Regions from separate parts of the Mesorhizobium sp. BR1-1-13 genome, predicted to be linked through region 3. Evidence: predicted binding sites of a transcription regulator. Region 3 holds the regulator's gene; each other region holds the start of a gene.
What was found. The regulator LexA, encoded in region 3, represses DNA repair genes until DNA is damaged. The targets are predictions, from matches to a motif close to TGTTCNNNNTGTGTTCNG.
Positions count from the first base shown of each region.

Region 1 (3,274 bases), on a different contig from region 3:
ATTCCATCCGCACGTCTTTTTGGCGGCGCAGGGCTTACGCCACCCTGTCACCCCGCTGGCGCGTATCGGCTCACCACCATGCCGCAGGCATAGGATTTCGAGCCGAGCAGCCCCAATGTCCGGAACCCGCCTTGGTCGAAGATGCGGCGTCCGGCGCCAAGCACCGCGGGGTTGATGAACAGTTGGAACTCGTCGACCAGCCCGGCCGCGATCAGCGCCGAGGCGAAGCCGGCGCCGCCGAACACCGCGATGTCGCCGCCCTCGCCGGCCTTAAGCGCGCCGACCTCCCGCGGCAGGTCGCCGCTGACCACTGTCGTGCGCTCCCATCGCGAGGCCTTGAGCCTGTCGCTCGGCACCACCTTCTTCGCCTCGACGATGCGCTGGGCGAAAGCGTAAAACGGGTCGCGCGGATATCTCTTCGCCGCATTGCCCCAATGGGTGAGGTACCCTTCCTCGGCCATCTTGCGGCTCAAGAGGATGGTATCGATGCCGGCGAAGACGGCGTTGAAATCCCGTTTCAGCTCCTCGTCCCAGGCGCTGTCGTCGCCCCATTCCCAGAGCTGCCAGCGATGATCCGCGTCGGCGCCGACAAAACCGTCGACCGACATCTGCATCTGGAGGATCAGCTTTTTCATCATGGTTCTCCCGGTCAAAGGGCCGAGCGGCTCATTTTACCCGCCCGGCTGGCACGGCTGCCGATGATTTACATTTGGAACTATTGACCTGAGATGAAAATGATGTCAATAGTAAAGCGATTTAAAAACGGAACCATATACATGTCGACACGGGACCGGTCCGGCTGCCCCATCAACCTGTCGCTCGAACTGCTCGGCGACCGCTGGACGCTGCTCATCATCCGCGATCTGGTCTTCGCCGGAAAAAAGCACTTTCGCGAATTCCTGCAATCCGATGAGGGCATCTCCTCGCGCACGCTGGCCGAGCGCCTCCAGACATTGCAGGACGAAGGCATCCTCACCCGCAGCGGTGATCCCACGCACGGGCTGAAGGCGATCTATCGCCTGACCGAGGCCGGCATCGACCTTGTGCCCGTGCTGGCCGCGCTCGGCGCCTGGGGCAGCAAGCACCGCAAGGCCGACGATCATCTGGCTAGGATCGCCGATACGCTCGCTGCCGGCGGCGAGCCGGCGCTGGAGCGCCTGAAGCAGGCGCTGCGGGCGGAGCATCTCGGTTAGTGGATGTCGCCAAAGCGGACTCGGGAACAGCGACACGCATACGCGCGTTGGAAAGCGTGTGACGGCCCTCTGTCCGGAATAGCGCAAAAACAAGCAATTGGAGCGGTTGCGTGATGCATTGCACCACGCCGGCGACGAGCTATGGCGTGCGCAATATGTCGGCGCCCGCCTGCTCATCGAACAGCACGGCGCAGCCGCATTGCAGCGCGACTTCACTCAGCGCATTCGCGACCGTTTCGTCGGCCGAGACGAAATCGCCGGTCAGCACCCGCAATTCCTCCACGGCCCTGGCCATCGAAACCAGCCGCCCCGCGGCGCGGTCGGTCGAGCAGGCGTTGACGACGCAAACCAGATCGATCATTTCAAAGTTGCCCATGCCAGCCTCCGCACGCGGCGCCCTTCGGCCCGTCAACGCGATTGTGAGCGACAATGTTCCGGCGGATCGCGACCTCGCTTGACAGAGAGCAACGTTTGTTCTCTTTATGTTCGATATTCTACAACGTGGCGAGGAACCGGGGATGGAGCCCACCATCCTGCATGCCGATCTCGACGCTTTCTATGCCTCGGTCGAGCAGCTTCTCGATCCGTCGCTGCGCGGCAAGCCGATCGCGGTCGGCGGCGGCGTCGTGCTCGCCGCCTCCTACGAGGCCCGGGCCTTCGGCGTGCGCGGCGGCATGCCGGGGCGCAAGGCGCGCGAGCTCTGCCCGCAGTTGATCTTCGTCGGCGGCAATTTCCGCGACTACCAGCGGCTCGGCGACGCCGCGATGAAGGTGCTCGACGATTTCACGCCGCTGGTCGAGCGCATTTCCATCGACGAGGCCTTCGCCGATGTCGCCGGTTGCACGCATCTGTTCGGACAGCCGCGGGAGATCGCCTCGACCATTCGCCAACGCGTGCGAAGCGAACTCGGCCTGCCGATCTCGATCGGCGTGGCGCGCACCAAGCACCTGGCCAAGATCGCCTCGCAGGTGGCCAAGCCCGACGGACTGGTGGTGGTCGAGCCCGGCACCGAGATCGCCTTCCTACACGATTTGCCGGTCTCCCTGATGTGGGGCGTCGGCCCGGCGACCAGGGCGCGGCTGGCCGAGATCGGCATCGAGACCATCGGCGAACTGGCCAGGACGCACAGCGGCGCGCTGGCGCGGCTGCTCGGCCCCGCCGCCGGCGAAAAGCTCGCCGCTCTGTCGTGGAACCGCGACCCGCGCAAGTTGGAAACACATCGCCGCGCCCATTCGGCCGGTGCCCAGTCGGCGCTTGGCCGCAAGCCGGCACTGGAACGCGTCTACATCCCTGTCCTGCTGCATCTGGCCGACCGCGTCGCCAGCCGGCTGCGCGCCAAGGCGCGCCCCGGCCGCACGGTGACGGTGCGCGTGCGCTTCGCCGACCTCAGCGCCGTCACCCGCTCGATCACATCAGACCAGCCGATCTCGGCGACGGTGATGCTGGCCGAGATCGCGATAGACCTGGTGCGCGGCGTGCTCGCCGACCATCCCCATGACAGGACGATTTCACTGCTGGCGATCTCGGTCTCGCATCTGGAGGAAAGCGCCGAGCTGCAGCTCGAACTGCCGCTCGGCCTCGCCGACGAAAAGCGCCGCCCCGGCACCAAAAAGGGGCTCGCGCGCTTCGGCGCCGACCGCGCCATCGACAAGATCCGCGAGCGCTTTGGCAAACAGGCCGTCGGCTACGGCACCGTGGCGCTGGAGGCCGCCCGCTCCGTGCCCGACGAATTCAGGGAATTGGCGCAGAAGGAGTTGTGAGCGGCTGGAGTAAGATGCCAGGAGTGGCTCCATCGCCGTCCGGCACCGCTGGGGTCCGCGATGTTAAAAATACTATCGCACTGGCGCAGCGCGCTCGTCACAGAGAGGCTAAAATTTCATTGCGACGGCGGTCGCATCGCTGCACCGCCGGCGCGACGCCATGGCGTCCTTCACACTCTGATGGCGCGCAGGAAATGCAGGCCGAGCCAGTTGAGCGGGCCGCCTTCGATGCGCTCGAACCCTGCTTCCGCCAGTGGTCCGCGAAGGTGGTCCAGGTCGAACTGGCCATGCCGGCCGTGCCTTGCCGACGCATGTCTGCGC
Region 1 is NZ_JAIUIH010000013.1:39,540-42,813, reverse strand. Features, by position in the region: gene LB533_RS24845 (dihydrofolate reductase family protein) at 48-635, opposite strand; gene LB533_RS24840 (winged helix-turn-helix transcriptional regulator) at 777-1,193, shown strand; gene LB533_RS24835 (hypothetical protein) at 1,333-1,569, opposite strand; gene dinB (DNA polymerase IV) at 1,712-2,953, shown strand; gene LB533_RS24825 (class I SAM-dependent methyltransferase) at 3,124-3,274, opposite strand, start outside.
Region 1: a site for LexA is predicted at 1,666-1,683, ahead of dinB (DNA polymerase IV). Genes of this name have one in related genera too.

Region 2 (3,274 bases), on a different contig from region 3:
TTGTGGGTAAACCCCTTGCCCTTCTCGCCGCGGTCCTTCGAAGGCACGAACATGGTGCCGAGATAGAGCGCCAGGCCGTCCGGATATTGGTGATGGGGGCCCATGGCAGCCGCTACGAGCTCTTCGGGAGAGCGGCTGATCTCGGCCATCGAGCTCGCGCCCTCCAGCGAGAACCCGTCCTCACCTTCGACTTTCAGCCGGACCACGGCCCGCTTTACGTCCTCTATGGAGAACGTGCCGTCGAACAGGCGGATGAAGGGGCCGAGCGAGGCGGAGGCGTTGTTGTCCTTGGCCTTGCCGAGCAGCAGCGCGGAGCGCCCCTCAACGTCGCGCAGATTGACGTCGTTGCCGATGGTGGCGCCGACGATCCTGCCGCTGCTGGCGGCGATCATGGCGATCTCCGGTTCCGGATTGTTCCAGGTCGAGACGGGATGCAGGCCGACATCGGCGCCGAAACCGACCGAGGCCATCGGCTGGCATTTGGTGAAGATCTCGGCATCGGGGCCGATGCCCACTTCCAGATATTGCGACCAGGCGCCGCGCGCGATGAGCTTGGCCTTGATCTCCATCGCTTCCGGAGAACCGGGCTTGAGCTTGGACAGATCGTGGCCGATCAGCCCGGCAATGTCGGCGCGGATGGCATCGGCCTTTTCCGCCGAACCGCGCGCCTGTTCCTCGATGACGCGTTCCAGCAGGCTGACGACGAAGGTGACGCCCGACGCCTTGATCGCCTGCAGGTCGACGGGGGATATGAGATAGGGCCTTGCCGGATCACGCGCGGCTTCGAAACTGTTGGCCGCGATGTCATCGAGCGAGCCGATCGGCTTGCCCTTGGCCGAGCGCACATAACCGGCCGGATCGGCCATCTCGCAGATATCGCGCACGGTCGGCGCCGTGCTCGACGTGATGTCGAAGACGGTGCCATCACGCACCGTAGCCACCAGGGGATGCGAGGCATCGCTGCTTCTGGCGCGCCCGACAAAAAGGCCTTCGGCGGGCAGATGCATCGGGTTTGTCATGCGTGCGGTCCTCTGATCATCGAAAATGCGGCTTGCCGGTTCGGCGCGGCACTTTCACCGGATTCCTGTCAAAGGTCTATCCCGTTTGTGGTGATCCAGACGCCATGTCTGCCGGCGTCGTCGGCGATTGGCGTGCCGCAAGGAAGCACTCCTTCAGGGGTTGGATGCATGCGGCGGTGCGGGAGCCCCAACGCCCGGGTCATTTTTCGGCTTGCACTTGTTCTCGTTTTGTTCTAGTATGTTCAACCTGAGTCAATTGGCGGACGAGATCAGTATGAGTGGGCAACCCGCATTCGGAACCGCGAAGAACGGCCAAGCCTTTTTCCGATGGGAACAGGCCGGGAAGCATTTCCACCGGCTGTTCTTTGCCATCCTCGTCGGCAGCGCGATTGCTGGTCGTCTCGCGCGAAAGGCCATTGCCTTGAACCGTGAGTTCGGATTGCAAGGCTGGCTGGTTCCGGAAAATCACATCCACATCTCGCTTGTCGGCCTCGGCGACCATGAGGAGTATCCGCAAGAGCTGGCAGAGGCCGCCTGTCATATCGGATCGATGATCGTTGCGAAGCCCTTCGAGGTGTCGTTCGATCGCCTGTCGGCTTTTGGCGGTGGTGCACTGGTCCTGCGCGGCAGCGATGGCAATCCGCCGCTGCAGAAATTCTGGCGTGATCTGACGGCGGTGATCTCGGACAGCCCGTTAAGACCCTTTCTCACCAGGTCCATAGAACCGCATGTTACATTGCTTCGTGATGAAGTGGGCGTTCCCAGAATTCGCGAGCGCTCGATCGATCCGGTCGGTTGGACTGTCCGGGATTTTGTGCTGATCCACAGTCTCGTCGGGAAGGGCGCCTACAAGCAGCCCGGACGTTGGCGGCTGACCGGCCAGGACGATGCACTGCCCGCCATGTGAGAGCCTGGAATCGTCCTCGCATAGTCCGCGCGATCCATCATCCTGACACGGCTTGTCAGCTAGCGCGCGGATTGACGATGGCATGCCGGCAAGCTGCACCCTACTTGCAAGACGTCTGAACAGGAGGAACACATGACCGTCACGGACATCGCCAAGCATTTCACAGGCCTTCTCAAGCAGGGCGACTACGAAAGTGCAGCCGAGAAATACAATGCCGATGACATCGTCAGCTACGAAGCGATGGAGGGGCCGATGGCCGTCTGCCGCGGCAAGGACGCCATCAAGCAGAAAGGCCAGTGGTGGCAGGAAAACAACGAAGTCCATGGCGGCTCGGTCGAGGGCCCTTATGTCAACGGCGACCAGTTCGCCGTGCGCTTCACATTTGACATAACGCCCAAGGCCACGGGCCAGCGTGTCACCATGGACGAGGTTGGCCTGTACACGGTCAAGAACGGCAAGATTGCCGAAGAGCGCTTCTATTATTGAGACGGGTTTTCCGGCTGTCGGCACTTTCGCCGCATCCTGAGCGGTCAGGATCATGTCCTGGCCGCTCTCCGATCTAAAGCACGTCGTCGTCACGGATCAGCGACTGCGCGCCCGCCATTGAAGAAACTCAGTCCTCGATGGTTCTGCCGGGCCGCTGGCAAAGCGCGCGGGAGCTGCTTAATCTGCCGCCAGATTCGAAGTCCGAAAGGCACCTGTTTTGGCGATCACCATGTACGGCATCACCACCTGCGACACGATCAGGAAGGCCCGCGTCTGGCTGGAGGGCCATGCAGTGCCTTACCGGTTCCACGACTATCGGGCCGAAGGAATCGAGGCGGGCAGGCTGGATGGCTGGGCCCGCAAGGTCGGTTGGGAAAAGCTGCTCAACAAGGCGAGCACGACGTTTCGCGAGCTGCCGGACAAGGACAAGCAGGGCCTCGACGAGAAGAAGGCCAAGGCGCTGATGTTGTCCAAACCGACAATGATCAAGCGTCCGGTGCTGGAGGTCGGGGATCGGGTTCTGGTGGGGTTTAAGCCGGATGTTTACGAGGAGGCGGTGAAGTAAGGCTCGGCAGGCGCGACACCGCTATGTCGTCATCCTATGGCGGAGCAAGGAGCGAAGCGACGCGGCGCAGACCATAGGATCCATGCCGTGACATCATGGCGTTGCAGCGGCGCAAAATTCTGCTGCCGCTGCACCCTCGGCCGAGGCTACGGCATGGATCCTCGGGTCAAGCCCGAGGATGACGAAGCAGGTATTTCGCCAGCGCCACCGCATTGTTGTGCGCTTCGTCATGGGCGCCGTAGAGTAGCGTCACCTTGCCCTCGCCAAGCAAGTCGCGCAAAGTCGCCACCGCGTCCT
Region 2 is NZ_JAIUIH010000002.1:270,635-273,908, reverse strand. Features, by position in the region: gene LB533_RS05765 (fumarylacetoacetate hydrolase family protein) at 1-1,019, opposite strand, end outside; gene LB533_RS05760 (2'-5' RNA ligase family protein) at 1,294-1,926, shown strand; gene LB533_RS05755 (nuclear transport factor 2 family protein) at 2,059-2,412, shown strand; gene LB533_RS05750 (ArsC family reductase) at 2,642-2,977, shown strand; gene LB533_RS05745 (DUF488 domain-containing protein) at 3,144-3,274, opposite strand, start outside.
Region 2: a site for LexA is predicted at 1,238-1,255, ahead of LB533_RS05760 (2'-5' RNA ligase family protein). Genes of this name have one in related genera too.

Region 3 (3,274 bases):
CCATTGCCTCGATCGCTGCGAGATCGGGAATTTTGCTCATGGTCACGATGTTCCTCGGTGAGAAGAGCGCCCCGGAAACGGGCCGGCTGTTTTGCCGCCGGGGCAAGGGCTGGCCGCATAGAGGCGCAAGAACAGGGTGAACGCCCGGTTCGATCTTTGCTCGATTTCCGGCCGAGGCAACTCCTCGAGCACCCCGACGATCCGGCGAACCTGGAGATCGCCGATCAAAAGACTGATGTAGATGTCGGCGGCTTCGACAGGATCGTCACAGGCGATCAGGCCGGCCCGACTTGCGGTTCGAAGCAGGTCGCCGACAAGCGGCATTATGGTATTGCGGCCGAATTGCGCGATCGATTGGCCCAGCGTGCCTGTATCGTTGACGTCGCCGGCTGCGGCGCGATTGAGCGCCACCGCCTTGTCGCCCGTCACAAGGGTCAGCAGGACTGGCCCGAGCGAATTCAGGGTTTCGAGTGGATCGCGCGCTTGGTGAAGAGCGTCCTCCAGCAGCTTCCTTGCTTCTCCCGCATTGGCTTCGATCAAGGATCGAAACAGGACCTGCTTGTTGCCGTACCAGTTGTAAAGGGTTTCGTTCGAGGCCGATGCCCGCTTGGCGATGGCAAGCAGGGAGGCGCTTTTGTAGCCGGTTTCCCGGAGCACCGCATAGGCGGCCTCCTCTATCCGTTCGCGTCGCGCGGCCTGCTTCGGCGTGGTCATTGGTGTTCCTCTTCGAAAACCGTACATTATTATACGGTTTAGTCAAGCGAACGGGAAGCAAGGAGCGAACGAACGCAGCCCGTCGCGTCCGGTGATGTCTGGCCACTTTCCGGCAGGAAGTTGGCATTTTGGTTTCGTTTCGTTCACGAGCCGCGGAGATTTTGATCCGCCCCGAAAGGCAGCCGGCACCTGCCGGTCACACAGTTTTCAGGCTTGTACCAAGAGTGGAGATCGGCCGGGCCACAGGCCATTAACCAAAATAGTTTCAAAGAGCCTGAGAGCGCATTGACGACGGATCGCGTTGGCAGGATGCTGGCTGCGGGAGGGCGTTTCGTTTCCGCCGCCTTAACAAATTCATTAAACTTTAAATGGTTGCGGAACACAACTGGAACAGATAGTGTTTGTTCTGGGTTTGTTTTCTGATTCTGGTTCCAGACCCTTCGTGCAATGCCTTTGGGGGCCGCCATGCTCACGCGCAAGCAACATGAACTCTTGATGTTCATCCATGAACGGCTGAAGGAAAGCGGCATTCCGCCGTCCTTCGACGAGATGAAGGAAGCGCTGGACCTCGCCTCCAAGTCGGGAATTCATCGGCTGATCACAGCGTTGGAGGAGCGCGGCTTTATTCGCCGCCTGCCCAACCGGGCGCGCGCACTGGAGGTGCTGCGCCTGCCGGACTCGATCGCGCCGGGTCTTAACGCGGCAAAGAAGTTCTCCCCGAGCGTCATCCAGGGCAGCCTCGGACAGGGCAGCCCTAGCCGGCAGATCAAGCCGGCGACGTCTTCGCGTCTGCCCGCTGCCGGCAATGACGACGACGCGGTTTCAGCGGTGTCGATCCCGGTCATGGGCCGTATCGCTGCGGGCGTGCCGATCGACGCTATCCAACATCAGACGCATTCCATTTCGGTGCCGCCGGACATGATCATGGGCGGCGAGCACTATGCGCTGGAGGTCAAGGGCGATTCGATGATCGAGGCCGGCATCTTCGACGGCGATACGGTCATCATCCGCAACGCCGACACCGCAAGTCCCGGCGAGATTGTCGTGGCCCTGGTCGACGAGGAGGAAGCGACGCTGAAGCGCTTCCGTCGCAAGGGCGCCTCGATTGCGCTTGAGGCCGCCAATCCGGCCTATGAAACACGTATTTTCGGACCGGACAGGGTCAAGGTGCAAGGCAAGCTGGTCGGACTGATCAGGCGCTACTGAGCGGGTTCGGCGGTGGGCTTTTCGGGTTTACGGTAAGGCGGCAGTCCCCTTGCCTCACGTGAAAATTTTCGCTGTTCGTGCCAGGGCCGATATGGCCTGTCGACGGCAAAGCTGACCTGGGCCGGTGCCGTCGCCGATTGCTGGTCGAAGAATACGGCGGCACTTCCCTTGCGAGCGAGCTGCCGCTTGGTGATGACGAGAACCAGCGGATTGTGGCAGGGGTCGTAGCCCCCGGGGTCGTTGATGACGATCAGATCCGCATAGGCGCAGGCCCTCCAGGCATCCTTGCGATCCTCCACCTGCGCAATGATCGCCCCGGAGGGATGCCGGGCCATGCACAGGCCGGTGAAACAATAGAAAGGCGCTCCCGCCGGAAGTTGCGCGGGATCGAAGATGTCGAACTGTCCGTCTCCGCTGCCGAACAGCTCCGGCGCAACGATGGTTTCGGATTTCAGCGCGCGTTTCCAGTTGTCGACCGTGAATTCGTTCGGGCGCGCCCGGTTGATCGCGAGCTCGCCGCCGCCGATCGGCAGCGCCACCAAGCGGGCATCCTCCGAAATCAGCACGTCCGGCGTGCGCGTGTCCGAGACGGTCAACAGGCCGGCGAGCGCGAAGGGAAGTGCCGCCAGCCGCAGCCATGTCGTGGCCATCGTCGCGATGACCAGGGCGATCGCCACCAGAAGAACGGATTGCTGCGAAATCAACCCGACCGCGTCGACCGGCGAGCGTTGCGAGATCCATCCCGATATGGCGATCATCGCGGTCAGTCCCTTGCCCATCAGATAAAGCGATGGTCCATCGAACCCGAACGGCATCAGCAGCGCACTGGCAACCGCAAGAAACATCACGACGGAAACGATCGGCATGACTGCAAGATTGGCGAACAGGCTGAGCGGCGACACGCGCTGGAAATGCCAGATGGCGAAAAGCGCCGTGGCGCTTCCCGCGATGATCGAGGTCATTGCCAGCCCACCTGTCGCCAGCAGCAGTTTTCGCGTCAGGAGGCCGGGCAAGGTCCGTTGCGGCGGCGGGGTCCGCGCTTTGTCGGCTTTGCGATCCGACCAGCCGGCATAGGCGCCGACCAGGGCCGCGGTGGCGGCGAACGACATCTGGAAGCTCGGCCCTACCACCTCGTGCGGCGACACCACGATGACGGCGATCGCCGAAATCGCCAGGTTGCGCATGGTGAGTGCCGCACGATCGAACAGCACGGCGATCAGCATCACCGCCAGCATGATGAAACTCCGTTCGGCGGCAACGACGACGCCTGAAATGACGAGATAGGCAGCGATCGAGAAAAGGGCGGCTGCGGCCGCGTATTTCTTGACCGGCCGACGGGAAGAGAAGTTCGGGA
Region 3 is NZ_JAIUIH010000010.1:102,855-106,128, forward strand. Features, by position in the region: gene kynU (kynureninase) at 1-40, opposite strand, end outside; gene LB533_RS21995 (TetR/AcrR family transcriptional regulator) at 43-714, opposite strand; gene lexA (transcriptional repressor LexA) at 1,180-1,920, shown strand; gene LB533_RS22005 (ComEC/Rec2 family competence protein) at 1,914-3,274, opposite strand, start outside.